One region of the Streptomyces odontotermitis genome, then DNA from elsewhere that is predicted to be linked to it. Evidence: predicted binding sites of a transcription regulator. Region 1 holds the regulator's gene; the other holds the start of a gene.

Evidence for each region. Region 1 encodes HspR, which represses chaperone genes until heat shock. Its sites were predicted from a motif close to TTGAGNNNNNNNNNCTCAA; they were not measured.
Region 2: lon (endopeptidase La) is a predicted target of HspR. The motif match lies at 1,764-1,782, and genes of this name have one in related genera.

Annotation. Positions count from the first base shown of each region.
Region 1 is NZ_JBNJLS010000039.1:4,022-19,879, reverse strand. It holds gene ACQB60_RS45385 (helix-turn-helix transcriptional regulator) at 1-222, shown strand, start outside; gene ACQB60_RS45380 (hypothetical protein) at 550-1,053, opposite strand; gene ACQB60_RS45375 (heat shock protein transcriptional repressor HspR) at 1,174-1,626, opposite strand; gene dnaJ (molecular chaperone DnaJ) at 1,633-2,823, opposite strand; gene grpE (nucleotide exchange factor GrpE) at 2,860-3,543, opposite strand; gene dnaK (molecular chaperone DnaK) at 3,543-5,414, opposite strand; gene ACQB60_RS45355 (WecB/TagA/CpsF family glycosyltransferase) at 5,796-6,581, opposite strand; gene ACQB60_RS45350 (NAD-dependent epimerase/dehydratase family protein) at 6,593-7,579, opposite strand; gene ACQB60_RS45345 ((Fe-S)-binding protein) at 8,046-10,328, shown strand; gene ACQB60_RS45340 (FG-GAP repeat domain-containing protein) at 10,580-12,013, shown strand; gene ACQB60_RS45335 (FG-GAP repeat domain-containing protein) at 12,013-13,368, shown strand; gene ACQB60_RS45330 (FG-GAP and VCBS repeat-containing protein) at 13,572-14,969, shown strand; gene ACQB60_RS45325 (FG-GAP-like repeat-containing protein) at 15,109-15,858, shown strand, end outside.
Region 2 is NZ_JBNJLS010000028.1:91,769-107,626, forward strand. It holds gene ACQB60_RS42090 (zf-HC2 domain-containing protein) at 19-1,047, opposite strand; gene ACQB60_RS42095 (RNA polymerase sigma factor) at 1,044-1,628, opposite strand; gene lon (endopeptidase La) at 1,805-4,234, shown strand; gene ACQB60_RS42105 (lysozyme) at 4,303-5,154, opposite strand; gene ACQB60_RS42110 (MarR family winged helix-turn-helix transcriptional regulator) at 5,395-5,904, shown strand; gene ACQB60_RS42115 (hypothetical protein) at 5,923-6,768, opposite strand; gene ACQB60_RS42120 (sensor histidine kinase) at 7,149-10,199, shown strand; gene ACQB60_RS42125 (roadblock/LC7 domain-containing protein) at 10,196-10,690, shown strand; gene ACQB60_RS42130 (DUF742 domain-containing protein) at 10,687-11,118, shown strand; gene ACQB60_RS42135 (GTP-binding protein) at 11,099-11,725, shown strand; gene ACQB60_RS42140 (styrene monooxygenase/indole monooxygenase family protein) at 11,774-13,030, shown strand; gene ACQB60_RS42145 (serine/threonine-protein kinase) at 13,014-15,308, opposite strand; gene ACQB60_RS42150 (outer membrane protein assembly factor BamB family protein) at 15,314-15,858, opposite strand, start outside.

The sequences.
Region 1 (15,858 bases):
CCCACTGGCCAGGGAGGCATCACCCCGCGACAGCGGGCCATCGCCGCTCTCCTGACCGAAGGTCTCACCGACGGTCAGATCGCCACCCGCCTCAGCATGAACGTCCGCACAGCCCGCGTCCACATCGCCAAACTCGCCACCACTCTCGGCAGCACCAGCCGCGCCCAACTCGGCTACCTGCTCAGCCAGTCCAACGCCCTCGGCTCAGGCTTCGCCCGCTAGCCCCGCTAGCCCCGCCATTTTTTCTAGCCTCTTTGGGCCTCCTGACCCCATTAGTCCCTCCCTGTCCCCACCCCCGCACCCTGCACAGCAACAAGATGACGCTGGTGCCGCACCCGCAGGGCCCTGCATCGTGGATCCCGGCGGGACACGAGACACGGGGGGCCTCTGCCGAGGTCCGTCCCGCCGTGCGGAAGGTCCTGCGGCACAACTCCGACCGCAGGGCCGACTTTCCCCGGGCGTGCCCCGGCCGTCGACCTCCACCTGCTGCGCCGGGAGGAAGCCGGGGCACGCCCACCCTGCCCCTCGTGGGCAGGGACAGTCAGCCCACTAACCCACCCACCCCCGCAACAACCCCACCCGCTCAGCCCCCCGAGGCGACCCGCCCTCCCACGCGCGGCCCCACTCCGACATGGACGCCAGCGTCGTGGACATCGTCGCGGCGCCCTCCGTCAGGCGGGACAGGAGTGTGCGGGAGAGGTCGACCTCGGTCTGGGAGTAGCCCGTGGCCGCGGCGACGTACGCCGTCAGTTCGTGTTCCTCGCCGTCCGGGGACTCCACGCACACCGTCATCGCCGGGGCCTCGTCCGCGCCGCCGAGGCCGACCGTGAGGGCCAGGTCCACCACCGCGCCCACCTGGCGCTTCAGGGACTTCACGGGGATGTCCGCCACCGTCAGGGCGTGCACGTCCTCCCAGAGCCACAGGCCCGACTGGTTGTGGCCGAGGGCCACCACGCCCTCCGGTGTCAGGCGGACGCCGGGGGCCAGGCCCGACGGCTTCGCGCCCACGTACACATCGCCCTCGGCGATCCAGAACAGGCCCACCATGGCCATGTGTTGCTCACTTCCCCCACAACGATCACGTGATCAGGTCGCCCTCCGCAACGCGCGAAGGGGCCGGGAGGTTCCCGCCTCCCGGCCCCTTTGTACAAGCACTTCGCACGCGGAGAAGTGTTAGTCGCCCGGTCTCTTCGGGCGCCACACCACCAGCGCACTCGTCTGCTGCACATCCTGGTACGGCACCAGGTCGCGGCGGTACGAGGCGTGTACCGCCGCCTCACGTTGCTGCATGGCGGCGGCGGCTCCCTCCACGGCCGCGGAGAGCTCCGCGACGCGGGACTGGAGCGCGGCGACCTGGTTCTCCAGCTCGATGATGCGCTTGATGCCGGCCAGGTTGATGCCCTCTTCCTGCGACAACTGCTGCACCTGGCGGAGCAGTTCGATGTCGCGGGCCGAGTAGCGGCGGCCCCGGCCCGCGGTGCGGTCGGGGGAGACCAGGCCCAGGCGGTCGTACTGGCGGAGGGTCTGCGGATGCAGTCCGCTCAGCTGTGCCGCCACCGAGATGACGTACACCGGGGTTTCGTCGGTCAGTTGGTAGGGGTTGCGTCGGCGGCCGTCCCTGTCCACTTTCCGTCACGCTCCCTTCGCGGCCTGGAACAGTTCTGCCCGCGGATCCTCGCCCGCAGTCGCCTTCCGGTACGACTCCAGTGCTTCCTTCGCCGAGTCGGTGAGGGAAGTGGGAACCGTGACTTCCACCGTCACCAGGAGGTCGCCGCGGGTGCCGTCCTTGCGGACCGCGCCCTTGCCGCGGGCCCGCATCGTACGGCCGTTGGGCGTCCCCGGCGGCAGCTTGAGGGTCACGGGCGGACCGCCGAGGGTCGGCACCTTGACCTCGCCGCCGAGCGTGGCCTCCGCGAACGTCACCGGCACCGTCACCGTGAGGTTGTCGCCCTTGCGGCCGAAGACCGGGTGGGCGTCGACGTGGACAACGACGTACAAGTCGCCCGCCGGGCCGCCCCGTTCACCGGGAGCGCCCTTGCCGCGGAGGCGGATGCGCTGACCGTCCGAGACGCCCGCCGGGATGCGGACCTGCATCGTGCGCGAGGACTTCGCGCGGCCCGAGCCCTTGCAGGTGTCGCAGGGGTCCTGGGCGATCAGCCCGCGGCCCTTGCAGTCCACGCAGGGGTCGGTGAGCGAGAAGCCTCCGCCGCCGCCTCGCGATACCTGGCCGGTGCCCACGCACGTGGGACACACGCGCGGTGAGCCGTTCTTGTCGCCCGTGCCCGAGCACGCCTTGCAGGGGGCCTGGGACGACATGCGCAACGGGACCGTCGCGCCGTCCACCGCCTCCGTGAAGCTGAGCGTGACCTCGGACTCGATGTCCTGGCCGCGGCGCGGCTGCGTGCGCGTCCCCGCGCCACCGCCGCCCCGGTTGAACAGGCCCCCGAAGACGTCACCGAGCCCGCCGCCGAAGCCGCCGGCGCCGCCCGCCCCACCGCCCTGGGCGCCGCCTCCGAAGAGGTCGCCCAGGTCGAAGTTGAACGTGCCGCCGCCGGCGCCGCCGGGGCCCGGCCTGAAGCCGCCGTTGCCGAAGAGAGCACGCGCCTCGTCGTACTCCTTGCGCTTCTTGGGGTCGCCGAGGACGTCATTCGCCTCGGAGATCTCCTTGAAGCGCTCCTCCGCCTTCGCGTTTCCCTTGTTGGCGTCCGGATGGTTCTCGCGCGCGAGCTTCCGGTACGCCTTCTTGATCTCGGCTTCGGTGGCGTCCTTGGGGACGCCGAGGACCTTGTAGTAGTCCTTCTCGATGAAGTCCTTGGTGCTCATCGGCCTCGACGTCCCTCCTCACTCATCTCAATGCCGTCAGCCCTCGTCCGGGCCACCGGTCTCCTTCTTCTCGTCCGCCTCGGCGGCCGAGGCGTCGGCGGTCCCTTCCGACTCCTTGACCGTCTGCGCGCCGGGCTGCGGCTCGGCCACCGCCACGCGCGCGGGACGGATGGTGCGCTCGCCGATCCGGTAGCCGGGCTGCAGGATCGCCACGCAGGTCGTCTCGGTGACGTCCGGTGCGTAGCTGTGCATCAGGGCTTCGTGGATCGTCGGGTCGAAGGGCTCGCCCTCCTTGCCGAACTGCTGGAGGCCGAGCTTCGCGACGACGGTCTCCATGGATTCCGCCACCGACTTGAAGCCGCCCACCAGCTCGCCGTGTTCACGGGCGCGGCCGATGTCGTCGAGGGTCGGGAGGAGCTCGGTGAGGAGGTTCGCCGCGGCGATCTCCTTCACCGTCACCCGGTCCCGCTCCACCCGGCGGCGGTAGTTCTGGTACTCGGCCTGCAGCCGCTGGAGGTCCGCGGTGCGCTCGTTGAGCGCGGTACGGACCTGGTCCAGCTGGGCGGTCAGGCCGACCGACTGGCTTGCGTCCCCGGCCGGGGCCGCCGGGCCCTCCTCGGTGGAGGGCTCGGCGGCCTTCGGCGCCGCGTCATCAGGGGTGGCGCCGGAGGGGACGTCGGGGTTCTCGGCGTCGCCGAGGCCCGGGGTCTCCTCAGTCATCAGGCGGCGCCGCCCTTCGCGTCACCGGGCTTCTCGTCGTCGACGATCTCGGCGTCCACGACGTCGTCGTCCTTCGACATGTTCGGGGCCTCGCCACCCGGAGCGGCACCCTCGGCGCCACCCGCGGCCTGCGCGCCCTGGGCGTCGGCGTACATGGCCTGGCCCAGCTTCTGCGAGACGGCGGCGACCTTCTCCGTGGCGGTGCGGATCTCGGCCGTGTCCTCGCCCTTGAGCTTCTCCTTCAGCTCGGTGACGGCTTCCTCGACCTCGGTCTTGACCTCGCCGGGGACCTTGTCCTCGTTGTCCTTGAGGAACTTCTCCGTCTGGTAGACGAGCTGCTCGCCCTGGTTGCGGGACTCGGCGGCCTCGCGGCGGCGGTGGTCCTCGTCCGCGTACTGCTCGGCCTCCTGGCGCATGCGGTCGACCTCGTCCTTCGGCAGCGAGGAGCCACCGGTGACGGTCATCTTCTGCTCCTTGCCCGTGCCCAGGTCCTTCGCGGTCACGTGCATGATGCCGTTGGCGTCGATGTCGAAGGAGACCTCGATCTGCGGGACGCCGCGGGGCGCGGGCGGCAGGCCCGTGAGCTCGAACATCCCGAGCTTCTTGTTGTACGCCGCGATCTCGCGCTCGCCCTGGTAGACCTGGATCTGCACCGACGGCTGGTTGTCCTCGGCCGTCGTGAAGATCTCCGAACGCTTCGTCGGGATCGTCGTGTTGCGCTCGATCAGCTTGGTCATGATGCCGCCCTTGGTCTCGATACCGAGGGACAGCGGGGTCACGTCGAGGAGCAGGACGTCCTTGACCTCACCCTTGAGGACACCGGCCTGGAGCGAGGCGCCGATGGCGACGACCTCGTCCGGGTTCACACCCTTGTTGGCCTCCTTGCCGCCGGTCAGCTCCTTGACCAGGTCGGCGACGGCGGGCATGCGGGTGGAGCCACCGACGAGAACGACGTGGTCGATCTCGCTCAGCTGGATGCCGGCGTCCTTGATGACGTTGTGGAACGGCGTCTTGCAGCGCTCCAGGAGGTCGGACGTGAGCTGCTGGAACTGGGCGCGCGTGAGCTTCTCGTCCAGGTGCAGCGGGCCCTCGGCGGAGGCCGTGATGTAGGGCAGGTTGATCGTGGTCTCGGTGGAGGAGGACAGCTCGATCTTGGCCTTCTCGGCGGCCTCACGGAGGCGCTGGAGCGCCATCTTGTCCTTGCCCAGGTCCACGCCGTGGCCGTTGTTGAACTGCTTGACCAGGTAGTCGACGACGCGCTGGTCCCAGTCGTCACCACCGAGGTGGTTGTCGCCGTTCGTGGCCTTCACCTCGACGACGCCGTCGCCGATCTCGAGCAGCGAGACGTCGAAGGTGCCGCCACCGAGGTCGAAGACGAGAATGGTCTGGTCGTCCTTGTCGAGGCCGTAGGCCAGGGCGGCCGCCGTCGGCTCGTTGACAATACGCAGGACGTTCAGGCCCGCGATCTCGCCGGCCTCCTTCGTCGCCTGGCGCTCGGAGTCGTTGAAGTACGCCGGGACGGTGATGACCGCGTCGGCCACCTTCTCGCCCAGGTACGACTCGGCGTCGCGCTTCAGCTTCTGCAGGATGAAGGCACTGATCTGCTGGGGGTTGAAGCCCTTGTCGTCGATGTCCACCTTCCAGTCGGTGCCCATGTGGCGCTTGACCGACCGGATGGTCCTGTCGACGTTGGTGACCGCCTGACGCTTCGCGACCTCGCCGACGAGCACCTCACCGTTCTTGGCGAAGGCGACGACGGACGGCGTGGTCCTGGCGCCCTCTGCGTTCGTGATGACGGTGGGCTCACCGCCCTCCAGAACGCTGACGACGGAGTTAGTCGTGCCCAGGTCGATGCCGACCGCACGTGCCATTTCGATTCCTCCAGATACCTTCTTGAGTGGAACTGACTCAAGGATGCATGACCCATCGGACATCGTCAACAGACCTGAGTCGAGGCCACTCAACTTTTATCCCGCCCTTACAGGCAGGAACGCGACACGGGCGAGGCGCCGCAAGCCTTTTTCCCGCTTTGTCGGGGTAGACCAGCGGTTCGCCCCGCGGTCACTGCCGCAGCAGCTCAAGCACCCCCTTCTCGGCACTGAGCCGCCCCGCGTACCCCCACGGCCCGTTCGCGTCGCCATCCGCGTCGCCGCCTGGTCACGCACCGCCCCGTTCTCACCGCTGGGCGCCCCGGAGGCGTAGAACCGGAGGCGTAGAACCGGAGGCGTAGAAGCGGTGAACGAGTGTGATCCTCAACGGAGTTCACCGTTCTGCGGAACCGGCAGGATCCTCGGCGGGCGCACCGCGATGCGCGCCAGGTACTCCGGGTTGTTGCGCAGATAGCGGCGCCACCGGCGGCGCGGCTCCTTCGACAGGCGGTACGCCCGCTCCAGGCCGCGGCCGCGCATCCACTCGGGCGCCTGCGGCACGCGGCCCGTGTGGAAGCCGAAGGCGGCGCCGACTCCGAGCAGCGCGGACGCGTTCAGGCGGGGCCGGTGGGAGGCCATCCAGCGCTCCTGCTTCGGCGTGGCCAGGCCCACCCAGACCAGGTCCGCGCCGCTGGCGTTGATGCGCGCGACCGCCTCCTCGTCCTCGGCCCCGGTGAGCGGGCGGAAGGGCGGGGAGTGAGTGCCCACGATCCTCAGACCACGGAATCGGCAGGTGAGCCGGGAGGCGAGGAGCTCGGGCACGCCGGGTCCGCCGCCGTACAGGTACGAGGTCCAGCCTCGCTCGGCGGCCCGGCGCAGCGTGGCCAGCATCAGGTCGGGCCCGTAGACCCGGTCCATCCACCACGCCCCGGCCCGGTGCCCGGCCCACACCATGGGCATCCCGTCGGGGACGGTGAGCCCGGAGGCGTTGTGGACGGCGCGGAGTTCGGGGTCGCGGACGGATTCCATGACGCCGTGGACGCCGGTGACGCAGACGTAGCTGCGGACGGCGCCGTCCGACTGCACCCAGCGGGTGATCTCGTCGAGGGCGACGCGGGGCCCGACGGCGCTGACGGCGGTGCCGAGCACATCGACGCGGGGGATCACCATGGCGGTCGCCGTCAGACCTGGTGGGGGCGGCCGTCGAGCTGGGCCTTCACCTGGTCGTACACCCAGCGGTAGGTGGGCTCCAGGCCCTCCAGGAGGGAGATCCCGGGCTGCCAGCCGAGCTCCTTGTAGATCCGGGTGTTGTCGCTGTTGCGGCAGCGCACCCCGAGCGGGCCCGGGATGTGACGGTGGCTCAGCTCGACTCCGGCGATCTGCTCGACGACGGCGTACAGCTGGTTGATGGAGACCAGTTGGCCGGAGCCGACGTTGAGGGGCTCGGTCACCTCGCTGCGGGCCAGGCGCAGGGTGCCTTCGACGCAGTCGTCGATGTAGGTGAAGGAGCGGGTCTGCTCGCCGTCGCCCCAGATCTCCACCTCGCGCGCGCCGGACAGGACGGCGGCGGCGACCTTGCGGCAGGCGGCGGCCGGTGCCTTCTCGCGGCCGCCGGTCCAGGTCCCGTACGGGCCGTAGACGTTGTGGTAGCGGGCGGCGCGGGCGGCGAGTCCGTAGTCCTCGCGGAAGTGGCGGGCCATGCGCTCGCTGAAGAGCTTCTCCCAGCCGTAGCCGTCCTCGGCCATCGCCGGGTAGGCGTCCTGTTCGCGCAGCGCGGTGACGTCGGCGTCGGTCTGCTTGTCGGCGGCGTAGACGCAGGCGGAGGAGGAGTAGAAGTAGCGGCCGACGCCGCTGTCGCGGGCGGCGAGCAGCATGTGGGTGCTGGAGAGGACGGACAGCATGCAGGCGGCCTTGTGGGACTCGATGAAGCCCATGCCGCCCGTGTCGGCGGCGAGGTGGTAGACCTCGCCGGCGCCGCCGTCGAGGACCTGCACGCAGGCGTCCCGCAGGGAGAGGTCGCGGACGGTGTTCACCGCGTCGGCGTGGACCTGGTACCACTCCTCGACCGGCTTGCGGTCGACGGCGCGGACGCTCTTCCCCTCGGCGAGCAGGGCACGGGTGAGGTGCCCTCCGATGAAGCCGCCCGCCCCGGTCACCACCGCGTCGATGTTCGCCACGCGCCTTCTCCTTCATCCACGCCAAATGGGCCAAACCCTGGCAAAAAATACATTCGTTGATCGTCAGCCCCGGCGCGCACAAGCACCGTCGGCCGGGTCGCCAGCCATTCAGCCGAGAAGTCGGCGCATTCTTCGCGCGACGGGCACAACGCATCCGCGCGCCGGGGCCCGCCGCCCGGCACCACCCCGTCTCATGCGCGCATGACCCACGTGACCGCCGCCCCACCGACCGCACGCCGGCCGGCATCGGCCTGTACGCGTGCAGCGGCGCCCGGCGATCCGGTTTGCCCGGTGAGGCAAGCCTGAGCGACACAGATCACCGCCGCCCTGGCTACAGTGCAACCCCGTAAATGGGTAGTCTCAGACGGACTCCATAAGTTACCGCTTAGTAATCGCGTGGCCGGCTGAGCCAGTCAGTCAGCTACGAAGTCCGCCTCGCAGGCCCGAGGAGCCCTCAATGCAACTCGCCGCGATCATCGTGTCGCTCGTCCTAATCGCGGTCGGCGTCGCGCTGTTCGGCCGTGCCATCCTCCAGATCTGGAACTTCGTACGGCTCGGCCAGCCCGTCCCCGCCGGCACCCGTACCGACGACCCCAAGCAGCGCACCATCACGGTGGTCAAGGAGTTCCTCGGCCATACGCGGATGAACCGCTGGGGCATCGTCGGCGTCGCGCACTGGTTCGTGGCGGTGGGGTTCTTCTCGCTGCTCCTGACGATCGTCAACGCCGTCGGGCAGCTCTTCAAGGCCGACTGGATGCTGCCGCTCATCGGTGACTGGGCGCCGTACAACATCTTCGTCGAGCTCATCGGCACGCTGACGATCATCGGCATCGCGACGCTCATCGTCATCCGGCAGCTGAGCCGCCCCGGCCGACCGGGCCGCAAGTCGCGCTTCGCGGGCTCCAACATCGGCCAGGCGTACTTCGTCGAGGCCGTCATCCTCATCGTCGGCGTCTGCATCTTCATGCTGCACGCCCTCGAGGGCGCCCAGCACCACGTGGACGGCTACGAGGCGTCGTTCTTCATCTCGTACCCGGTCGTCTCCTGGCTGGACGGGATGGACCTGTCCACCCTCCAGAACCTCACGTACTTCTTCGCGGGCCTGAAGATCGCGACCTCCTTCATCTGGATGATCACGGTCGCCCTGAAGACCGACATGGGCGTGGCCTGGCACCGCTTCCTCGCCTTCCCCAACATCTGGTTCAAGCGCGAGGCGGACGGCGACGTGGCGCTCGGCGCGCTGCAGCCGATGACCTCCGGCGGGGAGCCCATCGACTGGGAGGACCCGGCCGAGGACGCCGTCTTCGGTGTCTCCCAGGTCGAGCAGTTCTCCTGGAAGGGCATCCTCGACTTCTCCACCTGCACCGAGTGCGGCCGCTGCCAGTCGCAGTGCCCCGCCTGGAACACGGGCAAGCCGCTCTCCCCGAAGCTGCTCATCATGTCGCTGCGCGACCACGCGCACGCCAAGGCCCCGTACCTGCTCGCCGGTGGCGGCAAGTCCATGGAGGGCGAGGAGAAGGCGAGCGAGGAGCAGCTCAAGGACGTTCCCGCCGCCGCCCTGGCGGAGGCCGAGCGGCCGCTGATCGGGACGCACGAGGAGAACGGCGTCATCGACCCGGACGTGCTCTGGTCCTGCACCACCTGTGGTGCGTGCGTGGAGCAGTGCCCCGTCGACATCGAGCACATCGACCACATCGTCGACATGCGCCGCTACCAGGTGATGATCGAGAGCGCCTTCCCGTCCGAGGCGGGCACGATGCTCAAGAACCTGGAGAAGAAGGGCAACCCCTGGGGCCTGGCGAAGAAGCAGCGCCTGGAGTGGCTCAAGGAGGTCGACTTCGAGGTCCCGGTCGTCGGCAAGGACATCGAGGATCTGACGGAGGTCGAGTACCTCTACTGGGTCGGCTGCGCGGGCGCCCTGGAGGACCGCGCCAAGAAGACCACCAAGGCATTCGCGGAGCTGCTGCACATCGCGGGCGTCAAGTTCGCGATCATGGGCGGCGACGAGAAGTGCACCGGTGACTCGGCCCGCCGCCTCGGCAACGAGCCGCTGTTCCAGCAGCTCGGCCAGGAGAACGTCATGGCGCTCAACATGGCGTTCGGCGAGGAGCTCGACGACGACGGCAAGGCGACGGAGGAATCCCGTAAGCCCCGGTCCGCGAAGAAGATCGTCGCGACCTGCCCGCACTGCCTCAACACCCTCGGCAACGAGTACCCGCAGCTCGGCGGCGACTACGAGGTCATCCACCACACCCAGCTGCTCCAGCACCTGGTGGACGAGGGCAAGTTGATCCCGGTGACCCCGGTCGAGGGCATCATCACCTACCACGACCCGTGCTACCTGGGCCGCCACAACAAGATCTACACGCCCCCGCGCGAGATCATCGGCAAGGTCCCGGGGCTCAGGAACGAAGAGATGCACCGGCACAAGGAGCGCGGCTTCTGCTGTGGCGCCGGTGGTGCGCGGATGTGGATGGAGGAGCGGATCGGCAAGCGCATCAACAACGAGCGTGTGGACGAGGCCCTTTCCCTCAACCCCGACATCGTCTCCACCGCCTGCCCGTTCTGCCTCGTCATGCTGACCGACTCGGTCAACGGCAAGAAGAACGACGGCAAGGCGAAGGAGTCCATCCAGGTCGTGGACGTGGCGCAGCTCCTGCTCGACTCCGTGAAGACGCCGGTCGACCCGGCGGGCGAGGAGGAGTCGGCGGACGCGCCGGAGCCGGAGCCCGTCAAGTAGCGCGAACCGTACGGCCGAACGGCCGGTGCCGCCCCGGAAGGGACGGCACCGGCCGTTCGTCATGTCGGCGGGCAGGCACGTCGGTACGCCAGTACGCCGGTACGTCGGTGCCTGTGACCCCTGCGTGACCAAAGCGGCATCCCCCCGGGCTTACTCGTGTGCAGGGTGCAGGCGCATCATGTGGACGTTGTGACGTCTGGTGTGGTCGGGGTGGAGCGGCAATGCGGAGTGCGGGCATACGTGACAGTGGCGTGAGCGGGGACAGACCCGTGGGCCGGGGCCTGGGCTTGGGCCTGGGCCTGGGCCTGGGGCCGGTGCGGGGCGGGTACAGGGAGCGGGCGCGGCTCGTCTCTGTGGCGGTCGGCTGTGCGGCCCTGCTCACCCTCGCCACCGCCTGCGGCGGCAACGGCAGTGACAGCGGCGGCGGCTCCGGCAGCGGCAGCCACAAGCCCGTCAGCCTCGCCGGCAAGGGTGCCGCGCTCCGGCCCGTCCCGCAGGGCAAGGGCAGCCGCGTCGACGACGACTTCAACGGCGACGGCGCCCGTGACCTCGTACTCGACGACCTGGCGCACCCCGACGGGGGCGACGACGCCGGGATCGGAGTGCTGTACGGCGGTCCTGACGGACTGACGCCCGGGGCGCGGCAGTTGCTGACCGCGCACGCCAACGGGGCCCGCACCAAGGGCCAGCTGCCCGCCGCCTTCGAGTCGGAGGCGTCCTGCGATCTGAACAAGGACGGGTTCACCGACCTCGTCGTCTCCACCGACCCGCCGTACGACGGGCAGGGGCAGCCGCCCGTGCCGCTGCAGATCCTCTTCGGGTCGCCGCGCGGGCTCGCCGGCAAGGCCGTCAAGCTCCAGGTCCCGGCGCAGGCCCGGTTCGGCAACGACTGGGCCGACCAGCCCGCCTGCGGGGACTTCGACGGGGACGGCGCGAGCGACCTCGTGGTGCACGCCAGCGGGGCCCGGCTGAGCTTCCTGCGCGGGCCGTTCACGCGCAAGGGCGCCCCGCGCGCCGCCGGGAAGCCGCTGCTCTCGCCGGGCAACGACATCCTGCCGCTGCCCGCGACGGACGTGGACCGGGACGGCTACGACGACATCGTGGTCCGGAAGGCGGGCGGCACCCTCAGCGTCGTCCGCGGCGGGCCGAAGGGGCCCAACCGGACCGGGGTGCTGCTCCCGTCGGGAACCGACGTGGCCTTCGGACGCTTCGGGAAGGGCAAGGGCACGGACGCCGCCGTCGCCGGGCCGCGCGGCGTCGCGCTCCGGTACGACGTGCCGGGCACGGTGCGCGGCACGCTGGAGGCGCGCGACGTCTCCGTGGACGCCGGGGACTTCGACGGCGACGGGCTGAGCGAGCTCGTGCTGAGCGGGGCGGGCAGCGGAAGCGGGGGCGGCGCCGGGGACGTCCGGGTGCTGCGGGCCCGCGCGTCGGGGCTGGTGGAGAACGCCACCGCACTCGTCGGCCCCAGCGCCGGTTCCCGTTCTGCCCAGGGCACCACGCGCGTCCTGAAGGTCGCGGACTTCGACGGGGACAAGAAGGCCGACCTGGTGCTCCAGACGTCGCTGGCCTCCGGCGGGGACACGGTGGGCGTCCATCCGGGGGCGGAGCCGGGGACGCTGGTGTCGCGCAAGGCCCAACTCACCTTCTCCACAGCCGAGTTCACCGCCATGGAGAAGTCTTAGTGAAGTGGCATGCGCCCGGTGCCGCGCTGTGCTGCGCCGTGCTCCTGTCCGGGTGCGGGCTCTTCACCGGCGGGGAGCCGGACGGCGCCGCCGCGCCCGCGCCCTCCGGGGCCCGCCCGGCCGCCGGAAAGCCCGCGAAATCCGGGCACCCCGTCCACCTGAAGGACCTCAACGGCGACGGCTACGACGACTTCGCGGGCCCCCTCGCCTCCCGCGAGCACGGCACTTCGCTCGTCGTCGTCTACGGCTCGAAGGGCGGGCTCCACCCCGGGTGGCATACCACCTTGCCGGGCGGCGGCCCCGACTCCGGGTACGGCTCTCCGCTCCGCGCCGACCTCGACGGCGACGGCTTCCCCGACCTCGTCGCCCCGCGGCAGCAGGGCGAGAAGGTCGAGACCCTTGCCCTGTACGGCGGGCCGCGCGGCGTCTCGCAGCCGCGCCGCCTCTCGGTTCCGGACGCCTTCCGGCCGACGGCGGCGGGCGACTTCGACGGCGACGGCAACGCCGACCTCACCGGCGGCAGGACGATCCAGTTCGGTCCCTTCGAAGACGGCAGGCCCGCCCGGACAGGCCGCGTCAGCGGCGATCACGGGGCAGCGCAGAGCGGTGTCACCGGCGACTTCGACGGCGACGGGCGCACGGACGCGCTGTTCACCTACCCGTACGACGCCGATGACTACGAGCAGAACGACGACCCGCCGGACGGGCCGCCGCAGACCGCCTACTTCCGGGGCGGCCCGCAGGGCCTGACCAGAGCCTCCGCCGAGGCGATCGGCTCCGCCATGGGCGGCTACGAGGGTGCCGGCGGCGCCACCGCCGGTGACGTGGACGGCGACGGCATCGACGACCTCGTGGTCTCACCGGGCCCGGGCGATCTGGAACCCGGCACGCTCACCCTCTTCTACGGCTCCAAGTCGGGCCCCGGCAAAGGTCGTTCGCCCGAGGTCCTCCAGGGGCGCGGCTCCACCTGGGGCTCGGGCACGGAGATCGGCGACGTCACCGGCGACGGCCGCGCCGACCTGCTGACCGGCAGGCCCGGCTTCCACCTCATCGACCCGGACAGGCTGATCCTGCTGCCCGCGTCGGCGAAGGGCGGCTTCGACGTGGCGACCGGGCAGACCGTGAGCGGGGACGACAAGGGGCTGCCGGACGGCGTGGAGGCGTTCAGGTTCGGGGCGCAGGCACTGCTCGACGCGGACGGCGACGGGCGCCAGGACGTGGTCGCCTTCACGCAGCGGCACGACAAGGAGGCCGGGCTGTTCCTGGTGTTCCCGGGCGGGCCGGACGGGCTCGACATGGGGCGGGTGCGGCACTTCGGCAGCAAGGAGCTCGGCGTCCGGCTGGGCCGCCCGTAGGTCGGGCTGGGCCGCCCGTAGGTCGGGCTGGGCCGCCCGTAGGTCACCATCGCGCAGCCATTCGTCCAACTCAGCCCCCCATAGGGCGATTTGCCCCGCGCGCCGTTCACCTGGAAGCCAACTTCCCGCCCCCGGCGCACAACCCTTCGCGCACCCCACGAGTCACATCCCCGACAGCTCCACCCCTCTGTCAGGGAGTTCCCGTGCGCGTACGAACACTGGCCGCCACCGCGACCGTCGCGGCCCTCGCCGCGACGGGCCTGACCCTGCCCCTCGCGGGCTCGGCGAGCGCCGCCACGACGCTCAGCGACGACTACAACGGCGACGGCTACCGCGACCTCGCCATCGGCAACCCCAAGACCAACTCCGTGACTGTCACGCTCGGTTCGGCGAACGGCATCGCGGCCGCCCGCCACATCACGCTCACCCAGGAGACCTCCGAGGTGCCCGGGAAGACCGAGCCGGAGGACGCCTTCGGCGACAGCCTCACCAGCGGCGACGTCAACCACGACGGCTTCGCGGACCTGATCGTCGGCGCCCCCGGCGAGCGGGTGGAGGGCAGGCCCACCGGCTCCGTCACCATCCTGTGGGGCAACGAGTCGGGCTTCGCCTCCGGCGGCCTGGTCCTGAACGCCCCCGCCGACACCGAGGGCCGCTTCGGCGAGGGCGTGGCCTTCGGCGACATGGACTTCGACGGCTCCCCGAACCTCGCCGTGATCAGCGGCGACAACTGGTGGTACTACGCCGAGGGCGTGCCCGACCCGGACCGCCCCTTCGGCCTGGAGGTCGACTTCCTGCCCAAGGGCGTGCGCCTGACCGGCATGGACGCCGGGAAGTTCCAGTCCAAGGACATCGTCTCGTACGTCCTGTACGGGGAGCGGGCCGACGGCGGCGCCTACACCGCGCACCTCCCGGCGGGCGCCGGTGACTACGGCTACTACGCGAAGGTCCTCGCCGAGGGCGACGACCCCACCGCGACCCGCGACACCGCCGCGCACGCCGACCTCGACGGCGACGGCTTCGACGACCTCATCACCGGCAACTCCCGCGCGGGCAAGGGCGGTTCGGTGACCGTCCGGATGGGCGGCCACGGCAACGAACTGGGCGCCCCGGTGACGTACGACCAGTCCAGCACGGGCGTCCCCGGCACAGACGAGCCGGGCGACCGCTTCGGCGCGGCGGTGACCGCGGGCGACGTGACCGGCGACGGCCACCCCGACATCGCGGTGGGCGCGCCCGGCGAGAACGTCGGCGGCGTCGCGGGTACCGGCAGCGTGGTCCTGCTCAAGGGCACCGCGAACGGCCGCCCGGGCGCCGGGACGTCCTGGCACCAGGAGACGGCGGGCGTCCCCGGAGTCGCCGAGCCCGAGGACCACTTCGGCTCCTCGCTGCGCCTCAAGGACATCAACAAGAACGGCAGGGCGGACCTCGCGATCGCGGCGAACGGCGAGGACATCGGCACGACGTCCGACGTCGGCGCGGTGTGGGTGCTGCGCGGCACGACGACCGGCCTCACCTCCTCGTACGCGACGTCCTTCAACGGCTCGGACTTCCGCGTGGGCGGCGGGGCGAACGCGGACTTCGGCCACACGCTGCGCTGACCCTCCTCGCGGACCCCTCCTCGCGGCCCCGCCCTCGCAGACCCGCCCTCGCAGACCCGCCCTCGCAGACCTACTTCCACTGAACCCCCTTTACTTTTAAGTGAGTTGGAGAGACTCAGTGTCACGACACGCACAGCACGTGCGCACACCCGTGCGTCAGCGCAACAAGCTGCTCGCCGCCGGCGCCCTGTGCGCCGCCACCGTCCTCGGGCTCGGGGCCCTCACCGCGGGCGGCGCCTCCGCGGCCACGCCCTCGAAGCTGAAGTCCGACTTCAACGGCGACGGCTACGCGGACCTCGCGGTCGGCATGCCCTCCGCCACGGTCGGCGGCAAGGCCAAGGCCGGATACGTCAACGTCGTCTGGGGCGGCGAGAAGGGCCTCGGCAAGCACGGCTCGGTCAACGTCTCCCAGGGCACCAGCGGCGTGCCCGGCACGGTGGAGGCGGGCGACCTCTTCGGCACCGCCGTCACGGCCGCCGACTTCAACGGCGACGGCTACGCCGACCTGGCCGTCTCCGCCCCCGAGGAGGCCATCGGCGACACCCCCTCGATGGGGACCGTCTCGGTGGTGTGGGGCTCCGCGAACGGCTTCACCAAGGGCGGCATCACCGCCCTCAAGAGCGGCACCGAGGACACCCGTATCGGCCGCATCATGACGGCCGGCGACTACGACGGCGACGGCAAGCAGGACCTCGTCTTCTCCTCGCAGGGCGACGAGGGCACGACCACGATGACCCGGCCGGGCCCCATCACCGCGTCGTCCACCACGACGCCCTCCCTGGTCGAGGGCTACGACTTCGGCGGCCCGCGCGCGTACGCCTCCGGAGACCTGGACGGCGACGGCACGGACGAGCTCGCGACCACGTACAAGGGCATGGAGATCGCGGGC
Region 2 (15,858 bases), on a different contig from region 1:
TGCTGCTCTCGTGGTCGGTCACGGTGCCTCCGTACGGCGGTGGAAGTCGAAGGAGTGGCGGCGCAGCCCGAGCAGGGCGGCGCCGAGGGCGGCCGCGAGGGCCCAACTCCCCTGCGACGCGGGCCCGGAGACATACCGGGCCAGCTGCTCGGCGAGCGCGCCGCTGGGGAAGACGCCGGGCGCGCGGCCGTCACCGGACGCCGCGAGGGCGGGCCCGAGCACGGCGAGCAGCCAGGCCGTCGCGGTGACGCCGGTGGCGGCGCGGCAGCCGACGCAGGAGCCGAGGGCGAGGGCGGCCAGGGTGAGGGCGAGGCACGGCAGGAGCAGCGCGGCGGCGCCCGGTGCGGCGCCCATGGCGGGCAGGGCGGCGCCCACGGCGGTGAGCAGCGGCAGGCTCACGCCGAGGACGACGGCGGTCCGCGTCAGGAGCAGCCGCAGCCCGCCACCGGGAGTCGAGGCGGTGATCTCGTACATGGGGTCGGCATGCGCCCCGTAGGACAACCCCACCCCGGCCAGCGGCAGTACGGGCGCGAGGGCGAACAGCATCGGCCTGGCCCCGCCGAACCCGGCCCCGTGCGCGAGCCCGAGCGCCCCCGCGCACACGACGAGCAGGGCCGCCACCCAGGCCCCGCGCAGGGCGGGCCCGACGGCCCACAGCAGCCGCAGCGCCCAGCGCGGCCGTGACGGAGGGGACCCGTCGGGCGCGGATCCCCGTACGGCCCGCGACGGCCGGAGCCGCGGCCCCCGCCGCGGCCGCGCCGAGGAAGACCCGGCGGCGACGGACCCCCGTACCGTCGCCGCGGTCTCCACGCGGACGGTCTCCACGCGGACGGCCTCCGCGAGCACGGCCTCCCGCACTGTGCCCAGCACGGCCCCCGCCGTCCCGTCCCGCACCGCCGCCGACACCGCCCCCGCGCAGTCCGCGCAGGACTCCACGTGCTTCTCCAGCGACCACGCGTCCGGTTCCGGCAGGTCGCCGGTCGCGTACCGGGCCGCCAGGTCGCCGGTCACGTGCCAGGGCGGGCGCCCCGGCTCTCGTACGGTCATGTCAGTCCTCCCAACGGGTCGCCGCCTGGGGAGAGTTGGGCGAGCGCGGCGCGCAGCTCGCGGCGGGCGCGCATCGCCCGGGTCTTCACGGTGCCCTCGGGTATGCCGAGGAGCCGTGCGGTCTCGCGGGTGGTGAGCCCGTCCACGACGGTGGCCCGGAGCACCTCGCGCAGCTCGGGGGAGATCCGGTCGAGCGCGGTGCCCACGTCCCCGTACTCGAGCGCGGCGAGCACGCGGTCCTCGGCGGACGGCGCCGCCTGCTCGGGGGCGCTCTCCGTGGCGGCGCGCTGCGCCGCGACGGCCCGTGCCTGCGCGCGCCCGGCGTCCACCAGGCGGCGGGCCGCGATCACCCAGAGCCAGCCCCCGGCCTCCCCGCCCCGGTGCGCGGCGGCCGAGCGCCACACGGTGAGGAAGGTGTCCTGGAGCACTTCCCGTACGACGTCGGGGTCCGCGCACCGCCGGGTGAGCCGCGCGTGCAGCCACCCGGCGTGCCGGTCGTAGAGCACGGCCAGCGCCTGTGCGTCCCCGTCGGCGACGGCCCGCAGCAGCGCCGCGTCGTCGTCCCCCCGGTCGGCCCCCATGGGGCGGAACAGTCTCACGTCCCCTCTATCGCCCGCGCCCCGCCGGGCGGTTCACGGACCCCTCGGAGCCACACCGCCCCACGGTGATCGCTCACAGCGAACACCCCCGGGGGAACAATGGCGCGCTCACGAGCATTGAGTCGGCATAGCTCAACTTGAATGCCTAAGGGGAGATCATGGCTGCTGAGTCCAACACGGCGAACACTCTGCTCACGCTGCCCGTGCTGCCGCTCGACGACGAGGTCGTGCTGCCCGGCATGGTGGTCCCGTTCGACCTGTCCGACACTGATGTGCGCGCGGCGGTGGAGGCCGCCCAGGCGGCCGCCCGCTCCGGTGCCAGCAAGCCGCAGGTGCTGCTTGTTCCGCGCATCGACGGGACCTACGCCGCGACGGGTGTCCTCGGGACCGTCGAGCAGGTGGGCCGTCTCTCCGACGGCGACCCGGGCGCCCTCATCCGGGCGCGCGGCCGCGTCCGCATCGGCGCGGGCACCACCGGCCCCGGCGCCGCCCTCTGGGTGGAGGGGCTGCGGCTCGACGACTCCGGCCCCGACCCCCTTCCCGGCGCCGTCGCCGAGCTCGTCACGGAGTACAAGGCGCTCGCCACCAGCTGGCTCAAGAAGCGCGGCGCCTGGCAGGTCGTGGACCGCGTCCAGCAGATCGACGACGTGTCCGCGCTCGCCGACAACTCCGGCTACTCGCCCTTCCTCAGCATCGGGCAGAAGATCGAACTCCTGGAGACCGCCGACCCGGTCGCCCGGCTGAAGCTCGCCACCGAGCAGCTGCGCGAGCACCTCGCCGAGCAGGACGTCGCCGAGTCCATCGCCAAGGACGTCCAGGAGGGCGTCGACAAGCAGCAGCGCGAGTTCCTGCTGCGCCGCCAGCTCGACGCCGTCCGCAAGGAGCTGCGCGAGCTGAATGGTGAGAGCGGTGACGAGGACGAGTCCGACGACTACCGGGCCCGTGTCGAGGCCGCCGACCTCCCCGAGAAGGTCCGCGAGGCCGCCCTCAAGGAAGTCGAGAAGCTGGAGCGGGCCAGCGACCAGTCCCCCGAGGGCGGCTGGATCCGCACCTGGCTCGACACCGTCCTCGAACTCCCCTGGAACGAGCGGACCGAGGACGCCTACGACATCCGCGGCGCCCAGGAGGTCCTGGACGCCGAGCACGCGGGCCTCCAGGACGTGAAGGAGCGCATCACCGAGTACCTGGCCGTGCGCAAGCGCCGCACCGACCGGGGCCTGGGCGTGGTCGGCGGCCGCCGCGGCGGTGCCGTGCTCGCCCTCGTCGGCCCGCCCGGCGTCGGCAAGACCTCGCTCGGCGAGTCCGTCGCGCACGCGATGGGGCGGAAGTTCGTGCGCGTGGCGCTGGGCGGCGTGCGCGACGAGGCCGAGATCCGCGGCCACCGGCGCACGTACGTGGGCGCCCTGCCGGGCCGGATCGTGCGCGCGATCAAGGAGGCCGGGTCGATGAACCCCGTCGTCCTCCTCGACGAGATCGACAAGGTGGGCTCCGACTTCCGGGGCGACCCGGCCGCCGCCCTCCTCGAAGTCCTCGACCCGGCGCAGAACCACACCTTCCGCGACCACTACCTGGAGGTCGAACTCGACCTGAGCGACGTGGTGTTCCTCGCGACGGCCAACGTCCTGGAAGCCATCCCGGAGGCGCTGCTCGACCGCATGGAACTGGTCCGGCTGGACGGCTACACCGAGGACGAGAAGGTCGTCATCGCCCGCGACCACCTGCTCCCGCGCCAGCTGGAGCGCGCGGGCCTCGCGACGGGCGAGGTGGCCATCGACGAGGGCGCGCTGCGCAAGCTCGCCGGCGAGTACACCCGCGAGGCCGGGGTGCGCACCCTGGAGCGGACCGTCGCACGGCTGCTCCGCAAGGTCGCGGCCCAGCACGAACTGGGCGACCGCGAGCTGCCGTTCACGGTCACCGAGGACGAGCTGCGCGGCCTCATCGGGCGCCCGCACCACGTGCCCGAGTCCGCCCAGGACCCGGCCGAGCGGCGCACCGCGGTGCCGGGCGTCGCGACCGGGCTCGCGGTGACCGGGGCGGGCGGCGACGTGCTCTTCGTCGAGGCGTCGCTCGCCGACCCGGAGACGGGCGCGGCGGGCCTCCAGCTCACCGGCCAGCTGGGCGACGTGATGAAGGAGTCCGCGCACATCGCGCTCTCCTTCCTGCGCTCGCACGGCGCCGAACTGGAGCTGCCCGTGGCCGACTTGAAGGACCGGGGCGTGCACATCCACTTCCCGGCGGGCGCGGTCCCGAAGGACGGCCCGAGCGCGGGCATCACCCTGACGACCGCCCTCGCGTCGCTCCTCTCCGGCCGCCTGGTCCGCACGGACGTCGCCATGACCGGCGAGGTCTCGCTGACCGGCCGTGTCCTGCCCATCGGCGGCGTCAAGCAGAAGCTGCTCGCCGCGCACCGCGCCGGGATCACCACGGTGATCGTCCCGAAGCGGAACGAGGCGGACCTCGACGACGTCCCCGCCGAGGTCCTGGAGAGGCTGGACGTGCACACGGTGACGGACGTCCGCCAGGTGCTCGAACTGGCCCTGACCCCGGCGAAGGTGGACGGCGAGGTGCAGGTTCCGGCGGCCGCGTGAGGGAGGCTGCCGGTGCGCGAAGGCCCGGACCCTGTATGGGGTCCGGGCCCGCGTGCGTCCGAGTGCGCCTAACCGTTCGCGAGCGCCTGCAAGCGGTCGTACGCCCCGTTGAACTTGTTGTGGTCGCCGACCGTGGGGCCCGTCGACGTGTACTGCCAGATCGTGTGGAAGCCCCAGCCCGCGGGCAGTTCGCCGGGGCTCGTGTTGTAGCGGGCGATCCACAGCGGGTTGTTCGCGGCGAAGCCGCCGTAGTTGCCGGTGCACTGCTTCCACCAGCTCGTGGCCGTGTAGATCACGGCGTCCCGCCCGGTGCGGGCCTTGTACTGGTTGAGGAAGTCCCGGATCCAGCTGACCATGCCGCTGGCCGACTTGCCGAAGCAGGCCGCCCCGTACGGGTTCCACTCGATGTCGAGCGCGCCCGGCAGGGTCTTGCCGTCCTTGGACCAGCCGCCGCCGTGGTCCACGAAGTAGTTGGCCTGGGTGGCGCCGCTCGTGGTGTCGGGGGTGGCGAAGTGGTACGAGCCGCGGATCATGCCGACGTTGTAGGAGCCGTTGTACTGCTGGGCGAAGTACGGGTTCGTGTAGGAGGTGGACTCCGTGGCCTTGACGTAGGCCCACCGCACCCCGCTGTTCCAGAGGGTCTGCCAGGCGACGTTGCCCTGGTGGCTGCTGACGTCGACGCCCTCGACGCTCGCTGCGTTCCCGTCACTCGGGGCGGGCCCCTGGCCGTCGTGCTCGGCGACGCCCATGCCCATGTGGGCCGAGCCGCGCGGCGGCACGTCGTCGGACCGGGCGGCGGCCGCCCCGGGCAGGGTGACGAGGAGAGCGAGCGAGGACAGGGCGGACACGACGGCGAACAGGAGCGCCGTCCGGCGGGAGCCGGGGGATCTGCGGGCGGTACCGGGTCTGTGCACGGGCATTGCGTGCCTCCGAAGGGCCTCGATGGAGCTCGGGCGGAGCTCGGTGGGGGGACCAACTGTCGGGCCGGTCGACATGTCGCCGAGTAATGGTGTGAACATGTCACCGATGACGCTACGCACGTAGACCCGTGTGTGGGAAGAGGGCCAGGGGGCTGCCGTTGGTCTACGCCTGCGAAATACTGGCGGAGCTGCGGCGATGGCCGAGAATGGCGGAAACTTTCAGGATCGGGAAAGTGCGGGATGGGTGCTGACGTGCACGAGGGTGTGGACCGAGAGAGTGCCCCGGGCGGGCTGCCGGGGCGTCCCGAGAGTGGCGTAGACCACGAATTCCTGGCGCTCGAACGGGAGTTGACGGTATTTCTGCGACGCGCTCGGGCCTCGTCCGGCGAGATGGCGCGCGAGGTCCACCCGGACCTCGAACCCGCCGCGTACGGCCTGCTGGTGCGCCTGGACGAGGCGGGGCCGCAGCGGGCGACCGACCTCGCCGCGTACATCGGCGTCGGCAAGGCGACCATGAGCCGCCAGCTGCGCGCCCTGGAGGAGCTGGGCCTCCTCGCCCGCGAACCGGACCCGGCGGACGGCCGCGCCTGGCTGGTCCGGCTCACCCCGGACGGCCGCGACCGCTTCCGCACGGTACGGGCGGGCCGCCGCGAACGCTACGTGCGCCAACTCGCCGGGTGGGACCGGCGGGAGGTGGCGGAACTGGCGCGGTTGCTGCACCAGTTGAACCTGGGCGCCGAGGGGGCCTGAGGCCCGGCCGTCCCCGGGTCACAGCTCCACGTGCACCAGCGCGGCGTCGTCGTGGACCTTGCCCCGGGGGAACTCCGCACACTGCGGGTCTCCCAGCTCCAGCTCCCTCACCCGCTCCACGACCCGCTCCGGCCCCTCCTTCCGTACGAGGGCGAAGAGGTCCTCCCACCCGCCTTCACGGAAGGTCTCCACCCAGCGCCCCACCCCGTCAGTGAGCGCCACCATGCCGGTGACCGCGTCCCGGTCGTCCGACCCGGTCACGGCGAGCCCGGCCACGGCAGGGTCCGCCGCCGCGGTGAAGAAGCCGCCCTCCGCGTTCCGGAGGGCCTCGACCGCCGCCGCGTACTCCCGCCCCGCGACCTCCCGTTCGGCCGACCCGCGCGGCAGCGCCCGCACCGCGTCCCGCCGTGCCCGGACCGCGGGCGGCAGCTGCGCGAGACGGTGGTCCAGGACGGCCGCCACCTCGCCCCCGGGCCGCGCGAGCAGCAGCGCCGAGTCCGACAGGACCAGGTGCTCGACCCGCTCCTCGTCCCACCGGACGAGGACCACCGTGGCCTGCGGCGTGCGCGGGTGAGAAAGGTCACAGGTTTGACGATGGGCCTCCGCTGTGCGCTCGATCGCGGCCGAGAGGACCTCCGGCAGCGCCATATCCCGCCGTGAAACGGACAGTTCACCCAGTGCGCCGCCGAGCCGGGCCGTGAACCAGTGAACGGAATGCAGACAGCCGTCGTCCCCGCGCGGGGGCGTCACGCCGTCGAGGAGGACGAGCGCACCGCCCCGACCGGACGCGGGCAGGGCTACCGACGCGTAGTCCTCATTGGGGCGGGCGGGGTCACCGGGTCGAGTGGCGAGTTCGATGCGCATCCGGCCAGTCTGCACGACCCCTTCACAGCACCCACAAGAAGCCGAATCGATACGGGAGATCGGCCCTCAGGGGCGGCGCAACCGCCGGGTTTTGGCTGGAATGATCACTTCCGGCGGGGTGTGGCGGCGCATCTTGCCAAAGCCCGCCGGAGACGTCCAACCGGCGCCCCGTCGCAGGCCCGTGCGGTCCGGGACGGGACTTGCTCGCCAACTCCCGGCCGATGTTCACTCCTTCGGGTGGCCAGGCAGGCGATGCGCGACCGCCGTTCACCGGCACTGGAAGGGTCAGGACCCGTAGCCGGGGAGCGTCGCTCGTGTTGACGGATCGTCACCCGGGCCCAAGGGCAGACGAGTCAAGAATGTGAGCACCGGTGCAGAAAATGCGGCCTCGGCGCAAAGGCAAGCAGGCCACCACGGCCACGCCGGGCGCGACCACCACCTCTGGCCACGCCCCCGACGACGCCGGCCCGGCCCACAGCACCGACAGAGCTGACGGCGCCGACAGAGCTGACGGCGCCGACAGAGCCGCCGGACCTGACGGAGCCGCCGGACCCGAAGAAGGCCCGCAAGCCCCGCAGACCCCGGAGGCGACGGCCCCTGCTCCCGCCGCCCCCGCCACCCGCCCCGCCCCGCCCACCAAGCGCGTCCGCTCCCGCCTGATCGTCGCCGTCGCCGTGGTGGCCGCCGCCGTCGCCGGAGCGGGAGCCCCCGCCGTCGTCGCCGCCTCCGACAGGCTGAGCGACGCACAGGACCTGGTGACCCTCGGCGAGCGCACCCAGCAGGCCGTCTCGCTCAGCCACGCCCTCGCCGACGAGCGCGACGACGTCACCTCCTACATCGCCGCAGGGCGCCCCAAGAGCAAGCGCCCCGCCGACAGCCGCAGCGCCCGCGTGGACCGGCAGATCGACGAGCTGCGCGCCGGGGAGCTCCCCGGAGAGCTGCGCCGCGACCTCGCGGACATCGCGGCCGTCCGCAGATCGGCGGTCACCGGCCGGGCCAGCGCGCTCGCCGCCCACGTCGCGTACTCGAAGGCCATCGGGGAACTGCACGGGCTCACCCGCGAGCTGGCCGAGAAACTGCCGCCCGAGGCGGGCCCCGGCGGCCTCGCCCTCGCCGACCTCGACCACGCCGTGGAGCAGGCCGCCGCCACCCGCGGACTGCTGCTCGCCGCCCTCGCCGTGCCCCGCTCCACCGGCACGGCCACGACCCTCGACCCGGTCACGGGCCTGCCCCGCGCCGCCGGGGGGTCCGCCGCCGACGCCAAGCGCCGCGACGGCCTCAGCGCCGCCGCCCAGCAGGCCCGGGTGCGCGAACAGGCCGCCCTCGCGGACTTCCTGGACGCCGCCCCCGACGAGGCCCGCACCACCTACGAGTCGACCGTGACCGGCTCCGAGGTCGACACCGCCGACAAGTACCTGGCCCGGCTCACCGACCAGCCCACGCTCTCCGCCGCCGAGCAGCGCTACGACCGCGCCAAGGTCGACGCCGCGCTCTCGGCCCGCGTCGACACGATGCGCGGCGCCGAGTCCTCGCTCGCCGACCGGCGCACCAAGGACCTGGAGCGGCTGCGCGACGACGACGTCACCGCCCTGGAGCTGCGCGTCGCCCTCGTCGGCGGCTGCCTGCTGGCCGCCGTGGGCGTCGCCATGGCCACCGCCCGGACGCTCACCCGGCCGCTCGCCGTGCTGCGCCTCGGCTCCGCGCGCCTGGCCACCGCCGAGCGGGCCGCCGGTGCGCCGCCCGCGGAGCCGATCCGCTTCACCGGCCGCGACGACGAGTTCGCCCAGGTCGTCCGCTCCGTCAACATCCTGAACGAGCGCGCCGCCGCGTTGACCGAGCGCCTCACCACGCTGGAGTCCGACCGCAAGCACCTGGTCGGCCGGGGCCAGTCCATGGCCGACGAGCGGGAGGAGCTGCGCGCCGAACTGGCGGCAGCGGCGGCCCACTTGGAGCAGGTCAAGCAGTCCATCCACGGCACGTTCGTCAACCTCGCCCTGCGCACCCTCGGCCTGGTCGAGCGGCAGCTCGCCGTCATCGAGGGCCTGGAGGACCACGAGCAGGACCCCGACCGGCTCGCCACGCTCTTCAAGCTCGACCACCTCGCCACGGTCATGCGCCGCCACAGCGAGAACCTCCTCGTCCTCGCCGGGGCCGAGCACGGCCACCAGCACCCCGGCCCGGTGCCGCTCGTCGACGTCGTGCGGGCCGCGGTCAGCGAGATCGAGCGGTACGAGCGGGTGCGCATCGCCGCGCTGCCGCCGCACGCCCACGTCGCGGGCTTCGTCGCGGACGCCGTCAGCCACCTGCTCGCCGAACTCCTGGAGAACGCCACGTCGTTCTCGCCCCCGGACCTCTCCGTCGAGGTCTCCGGCTGGCTCCTGGAGGGCGGCGAGGTGATGCTCTCCGTGCGCGACGAGGGCATCGGCGTCACCACCGAGCGGATGCGCGAACTCAACGCGCGCCTCGCGGACTTCAACCCGGACGCCGCGTACGAGCAGCACGCCGACGAGGAGGCCGGACTCGGCCTCGGCCTGTACGTGGTGGCCCGGCTCGCGGCCCGGCACGGGGTGCGGGTGCGGCTGCGCGAGCAGAAGCCGGGCGGTGTCGCGGCGGTCGTGGTGCTGCCCACGGACATCCTGGCCGACGCCCCGTCGGCGGTCGTCCCGCCCCTGGGCGGCGGCGCGTCGCTGGGCGGGGGAGTGCCGCTGGTGCATCTGCCGGGCGCGGACGCCGAGGCCAACTCCAATGTCCTGCCCAGCCGTTCCTCCGCCCAGCCGGACCCGCTGATCGCGGCGGCGGAGTGGTCGCTGGGGGAGCAGCCGGAGCGCACGCCCGAGCCGGAACCCGAGCCCGCGCTCGCACCCGAGCCCGAGCCCGAGCTCGCACCGGAACCCGAGCCCGAACCCGAGCCCGCGTTCTCGGCCGAGACCACCATGGAGCTCATCCCGCCCCAGCCGCCCGAGGCGACGCCCGGGCGCGGGATACGGGAACCCCTGGCGCCGGAGCCCGCTGCCGCGGAGCCCGTGCACGAGCGTGAGCCCGACCCGGACCCCGCGGCCCCCGCCGAAGAGTCCGCCCGGGCCCCCAAGTGGGAGCGCGTCACCGACAAGGGCCTGCCCAAGCGCACCCCCAAGGCGGCCGCGCCCGCGCCCGCCGCCCCGCCGAAGCCCCGTACCGGATCCGTGGACGCGGAGGCGCTGCGCCGCCGTCTCGGCGGCTTCCACCAGGGCGCCAAGAGCGGCCGCCGCGACGCCGAGGCCGAGATCGCCGGAGAGACGGCGGAGACGGCGGAGGCGATGGGGACGACGGGTTCGACGGGTTCGACGGGTTCGACAGGGCGCACGGAACGTACCGAAGGCACCAGCAGTAACAAAACCACCGCAGAAGCCGCAGACGTCATGGGGGACACAGTCGAGGAGGCAAGCAGTTGACTGCGCCCACGCGCACCGGACTCAGTACCGGACTGAGCAGCGAAGCCCGCAACCTGCACTGGCTGTTGACGAACCTCGTCGAGGAGGTGCCAGGGCTGCTGTCGGTCGCGGTGGTCTCGTCCGACGGGCTCCTGCTGCTCTCGTCCGACCCCGGCCAGAACATCGACCGGCGCCCGCTGGCACAGCCCGAGGGCCCCAAGGGATCCAGCGCCGACCTGGCCACCATCGTGTCCGGGCTCGGCTCCCTCACCCTCGGTGCCGCCCAGCTCATGGAGGGCGGCGGGGTCAAGCAGACGGTCGTCGCCATGGAGGAGGGCAGCCTCTTCGTCATGTCGATCAGCGACGGCTCCCTGCTCGGCGTGCACGCGACGCCGGACTGCGACATGAGCGTCGTCGCGTACCACATGGCGCTCTTCGTCGGCCGCGCCGGACACGTGCTCACCCCCGAACTCCGCAGCGAGCTGCGCCAGTCGATGGGGAGCCCCCGATGAGCACGCCGGGCGCAGCGGCGAACACCGCCAAGCTCCCGGTGCGCGGCGGCCACCGGAAGTCGGCCCGGGTCCGCCCGTACTCCCTCACCGGCGGCCGCACCCGCTTCGGCCACGTCCTGCTGGTGGAAACGTTTGTGGCGGCGCTCGAAGCGCCGGAGGAGCGACGTGAACTGACGCAGGGGCAGGGCGGCGGCGCGGGTGCGGGACGGGGCATGCCGGAGATGCGCGCCATCGTCGAACTCTGCCGCCGCATGCGCACCGTGGCCGAGATCGCCGCGCTCCTGAAGATGCCGCTCGGTGTGGTCCGCGTGCTGCTCAGCGACCTCGCCGACCAGGGAAAGATCCGCGTGTACGGCACGGGCCACGGCCCCGGACGCCCCGAGCGCGCGCTGCTGGAAAGGGTGCTGAGTGGACTCCGCCGCCTCTGAGGCCATCGAACTCGCCGAAGACGCGGGCGAGTTGCGGGCCTGGCAGACCGACACCACCCGCGCCCCCATAGCCACGAAGATCGTCGTCGCGGGCGGCTTCGGCGTCGGCAAGACGACGCTGGTGACCACCGTCTCCGAGATCACGCCCCTCCAGACGGAGGCGCTGATGACCCGGGCGAGCGAGGACACCGACGACCTCACCCCGACCCCCGACAAGACGACCACGACGGTCGCCATGGACTTCGGCCGCATCACGCTCGACGACGACCTGGTCCTCTACCTCTTCGGCACCCCGGGCCAGGAGCGGTTCTGGTTCATGTGGGACGACCTGGTGCGCGGCGCGATCGGCGCCGTGGTCCTCGCCGACACCCGCCGCCTGTCCGACTGCTTCCCGGCCCTCGACTACTTCGAGAGCTGCGGCCTTCCGTACGTCGTGGCGGTCAACCACTTCGACGGCACCAAGGAGTTCGCGGCGGAGGACGTCCGCGAGGCGCTGACGGTCCCGCCCTCGATCCCGGTCCTCATCATGGACGCCCGCCAGCGCATCCCGGTGATCGAGTCGCTCCTCGCCCTGGTCGGGCACGCCCTCGAAGCGGCCCCCGAGTAAGGCCCGTACGCGTCCCCCTCCCCGCCCCCGTTCCCCAGAAGGTTTCCCATGCGCAAGATACTCGTCGTCGGAGCCGGCCAGTCCGGGCTCCAGATCGCCCTCGGACTCCAGGCGCAGGGGTACGAGGTCACCCTGATGTCCAACCGCACGGCGGACGAGATCCGGTCCGGCCGGGTCATGTCCACGCAGTGCATGTTCCACACCGCGCTCCAGCACGAGCGCGACCTGAAGCTCAACTTCTGGGAGTCCCAGGCCCCGAAGATCGAGGGCGTCGGCGTCTCCGTGGCGGGCCCCGAATCGGCTCGCGTCATCGACTGGGTCGGCAAGCTGGACGGCTACGCGCAGTCGGTCGACCAGCGCGTGAAGATGGCGGGCTGGATGGAGACGTTCGCCCAGCGCGGCGGCCAGCTGGTCATCCACGGCGCGGCCGTCTCCGACCTCGACTACTTCTCCCGCACCTACGACCTCGTCCTGGTCTCGGCGGGCAAGGGCGAACTGGTCTCGATGTTCGAGCGCGACGCGGCCCGCTCCCCGTACGACGTCCCGCAGCGCGCCCTCGCCGTCGCCTACGTCCACGGCCTCGGCCCGCGCCCCGAGCACCCCGAGTTCGACGCGGTCCGCTGCAACCTGGTCCCCGGCGTCGGCGAACTCTTCGTCATGCCGACCCTGACCACGTCGGGCCGCGCCGACATCCTCTTCTGGGAGGGCATTCCCGGCGGCCCCCTGGACGTCTTCCGGGGCGTGAAGGACCCCTCCGAGCACCTGGCGCTGACGCTCGAACTCCTGGAGAAGTTCCTGCCCTGGGAGTACGCGCGCGCCACGAACGTCGAACTCACCGACGCGGGCGGCACGTTGGCGGGCCGCTACGCCCCGACAGTGCGGGGGCCGATCGGCCGGCTGCCCGGCGGCGGCCTGGTCCTCGGCGTGGCCGACGTGGTCGTCGCCAACGACCCGATCACCGGCCAGGGCTCCAACTCGGCCTCCAAGTGCGCCGCTTCATACCTCGCGTCGATCGTGGAGCACGGGGACGCCGCGTTCGACGAGGCGTGGATGCAGTCGGCGTTCGACCGCTACTGGAACACGGCGCAGCACGTCACGAAGTGGACCAACGCGATGCTGGGCGCCCCGCCGGAGCACGTCCTGAACCTGCTGGGCGCGGCGGGCCAGCTCCCGCCCGTGGCGCATCGATTCGCCAACGGCTTCAACGACCCGGCCGACTTCGAGAACTACTTCTACGAGCCGGAGAAGGCCGAGGCGTACCTGGCGGAGGTCGCGGAGGTCGCGGAGGTCACAGGGGGAGCGTGAGGACGCGGGTGCCGACGGAGAGGTGGAGGCGGCGGTCGCTGAGGATCATCGAGGTGCGGCTGAAGTCCCCGGTGACCGTCAGGCGGCCGTCGTCGGGGATGCCGCTGCGGTAGGTCCAGGGCGGCCGGCGGGTCTTCAGGTCGACGGCGAGGAAGGGCTGGGGGACCGCGCCGGTGTCGGCGTACAGGCGGCTGCCGTGGAAGCGCGGCGGCGGGGTGTCCCGGACCGCGCCGTCGACGTGGTACCTCCACAGGAGCTTGCCGTCGGCCGCGCGCAGGGCCAGCAGCTCGGTCCCGTTCCCCTCCGGGTTCTGCTTGCTGCGGACGCCGCCCGCGAAGACGTAGACGGTCTCGCCGCGCACCGCCGGGGTCCCGTAGTAGGGGCGCAGGGCGGCGGTGGCGGACTCGCGGTACACGCGGTAGCGCCAGCGGACCTTCCCGGTGGCGATGTCCACCGCGCGCACCTCGGAGCCGCCGACGTGGACGACACCGTTCCCGATCGCCTCGGAGTGCACCGCATCGAGGCGGGGCGTGTCCTTGGCGACGGCGCGCACCCGCCAGCGCTCCCGCCCGTCGTCGCAGCCCATCGCCACGATGTCCGTGAGGGTGGTGAGGAGCAGCACGTCGCCCTCGACCGCCCCGGGGCTCAGGGTGTCGCCGTCCCCCGACCGCCGCAGCCAGCGCCGCTCACCGCTGTCGACGGCGTAGGCGGCGACGGCCGCGTGGTCGGAGGTGTCGCCCTGGAGGTACACGGTGTCGGTGGTGGCGGCCACGACGCGGAAGCCCCGCAGCCGCGGCTTCTTCAACTCCCCGGGGAACCGGGCCAGTTTGCCGGTCGCCGGATCGAGCCGGAACAGGTCTGCCTCGTCCCCCCAGGGCGACCAGTCGCGTACGAGGAGTCCGTCCGCGTCCGTCCCGGCCGCTCCGACCGCCCCGGCGGTCTCGAAGGCGAGGTGCTCCGGCTGCCGCCAGATCACCGTCCCGGACTTGGCCTCGATGCCGATGGCCGACCGCTTCTGCTTCTCGTCACCGACGGAGACGACGAGCGTGCTGCCCCGGAAGGCTTCCAGCGTGGCCTCGGCCTTCGTGTCGTGCGTCCAGATCGGCTCGGGCGCCAGCCCCGGCGCCCGCGACGACGCGGCCGACCGCGGCGTGCCCGACGAGCCGCCGGAACCGTTCACCGCCCACACCGCCCCCGCCGCCCCGAGGGCCAGCACCCCGCCCGCCCCGCCGAGCAGCAGCCGCCGCCGTGAGAGCCCCCGGGCGGGCGGCACCTCCGTGCGCTCGGGGCCGGGCAGCCGGGACGGGCGCAGCTCCCACACCCCGGCGGCGCGGCGGCCGAGGTCGGCGAGGAGCGGGCCGGGCAGCAGACCGGCGAAGTCGCCGTTCCCGTCGTCGAGTTCGGCGGCGAGCCCGGCGGCATCCGGGCGCTCGGCCGGGTCCTTGGCCAGACAGCGCGCCAGCGTGGGGAGCAAGGCGTCCGGCACCCCGGCAAGCTCCGGCTCGCCATGCCGTACGCGGTGCAGGACCTCCGCGTTCCCGGCACCGCTGAACGGCCCGTGCCCGGCGGCCGCGAACACCAGGACGGCGGCGAGTGCGAACACGTCGCCCGACGGCTCGTGTTCGCGCCCCATGGCCTGCTCGGGCGACATGTAGGCGGGCGTCCCGAGCACCTGCCCGGTGCGGGTCAGCCGTCCCGCGCCCAGGGCGCGGGCGATCCCGAAGTCGATGACCCGGGGCCCCGTGGCCGTGACGAGGACGTTCGAGGGCTTGAGGTCGCGGTGGACGAGCCCCGAGCCGTGGATGTCGGCGAGGGCGCGGGCGAGCCGGGCGCCGAGGGCCCGTACGGCGGGCTCGGGCAGCGGCCCGTACCGCTCGACCGCCTCGGCGAGCGAGGGCCCGAGCACGTACTCCGTGGCCAGCCACGGCAGCGTCCCCTGGGTGTCGGCGTCCACGACGGTCGCGCCGTGCCGGGCCCCGATCGTCCGTGCGGCCTCGGCCTCCAGCCGGAACCGCACCCGGAACTCCGGTTCGCGCGCGAGGCGTTCGTGCACCGCCTTCAGGGCGACGACCCGGCCGCCGTCGGACCGGGCCAGATAGACCGCGCCCATGCCGCCCTCGCCGAGCCGCCCGAGGAGGGTGAAGCCGCCGACGCGGTCGGGGTCCTCGGGGCGCAGGGGCCGGAGCAGGGACGCGTCCGGGGCGTGGCCGGGGGTGTCGGGGCTGCCAGGGGTATGAGGGCTGTCGGGGCTGCCGGGAGTGTCGGGCACTGTGTACACGGCGCTCACCCGACCGGTAGGGCGAAGTAGTGCTTGCCGGTGCCGCGCGCGAACACGGCGGTCTTCGTGCCGCTGTAGACCTTCCAGCCCAGCCCGTCGTTCTCCTGTTCCCCCACTCCCTGGAAGACCCACAGCTTCTTGCCCGACTCGGGGTCGACCGCAGTGACGCCCGCCCAGCTGAGGCAGTACAGCGGGGCGCCCGGGGGCCCGGCGGCCATGTCCATGTAGTCGTTGGTGATGATCTCGTCGTCCGGCGGCCGGGAGACCCAACGGGAGGCGCCGTCGCGGGGGTTGACGCTGAACATGGTCCTGCCCTTGTCGACGGCGTACAGAGAGTCGCCCCGGCGGACGACGGCGCGGGGCGTCGCGACGGTGTCCCCGAACTCGTTCTTGTACCTCCACAGGCGCTTGCCGCTCTCCAGGCCGTACGCCGTCAGCGTGGAGTCCTCGTCGGCGTACAGCACCCCCTCGGCCGTCGGCCACGCATGGTCCTTGGCCATGACCTTGCCGTACGACTTCTCCCACCGCTTCTCGCCGGTGCCCCGGTCGA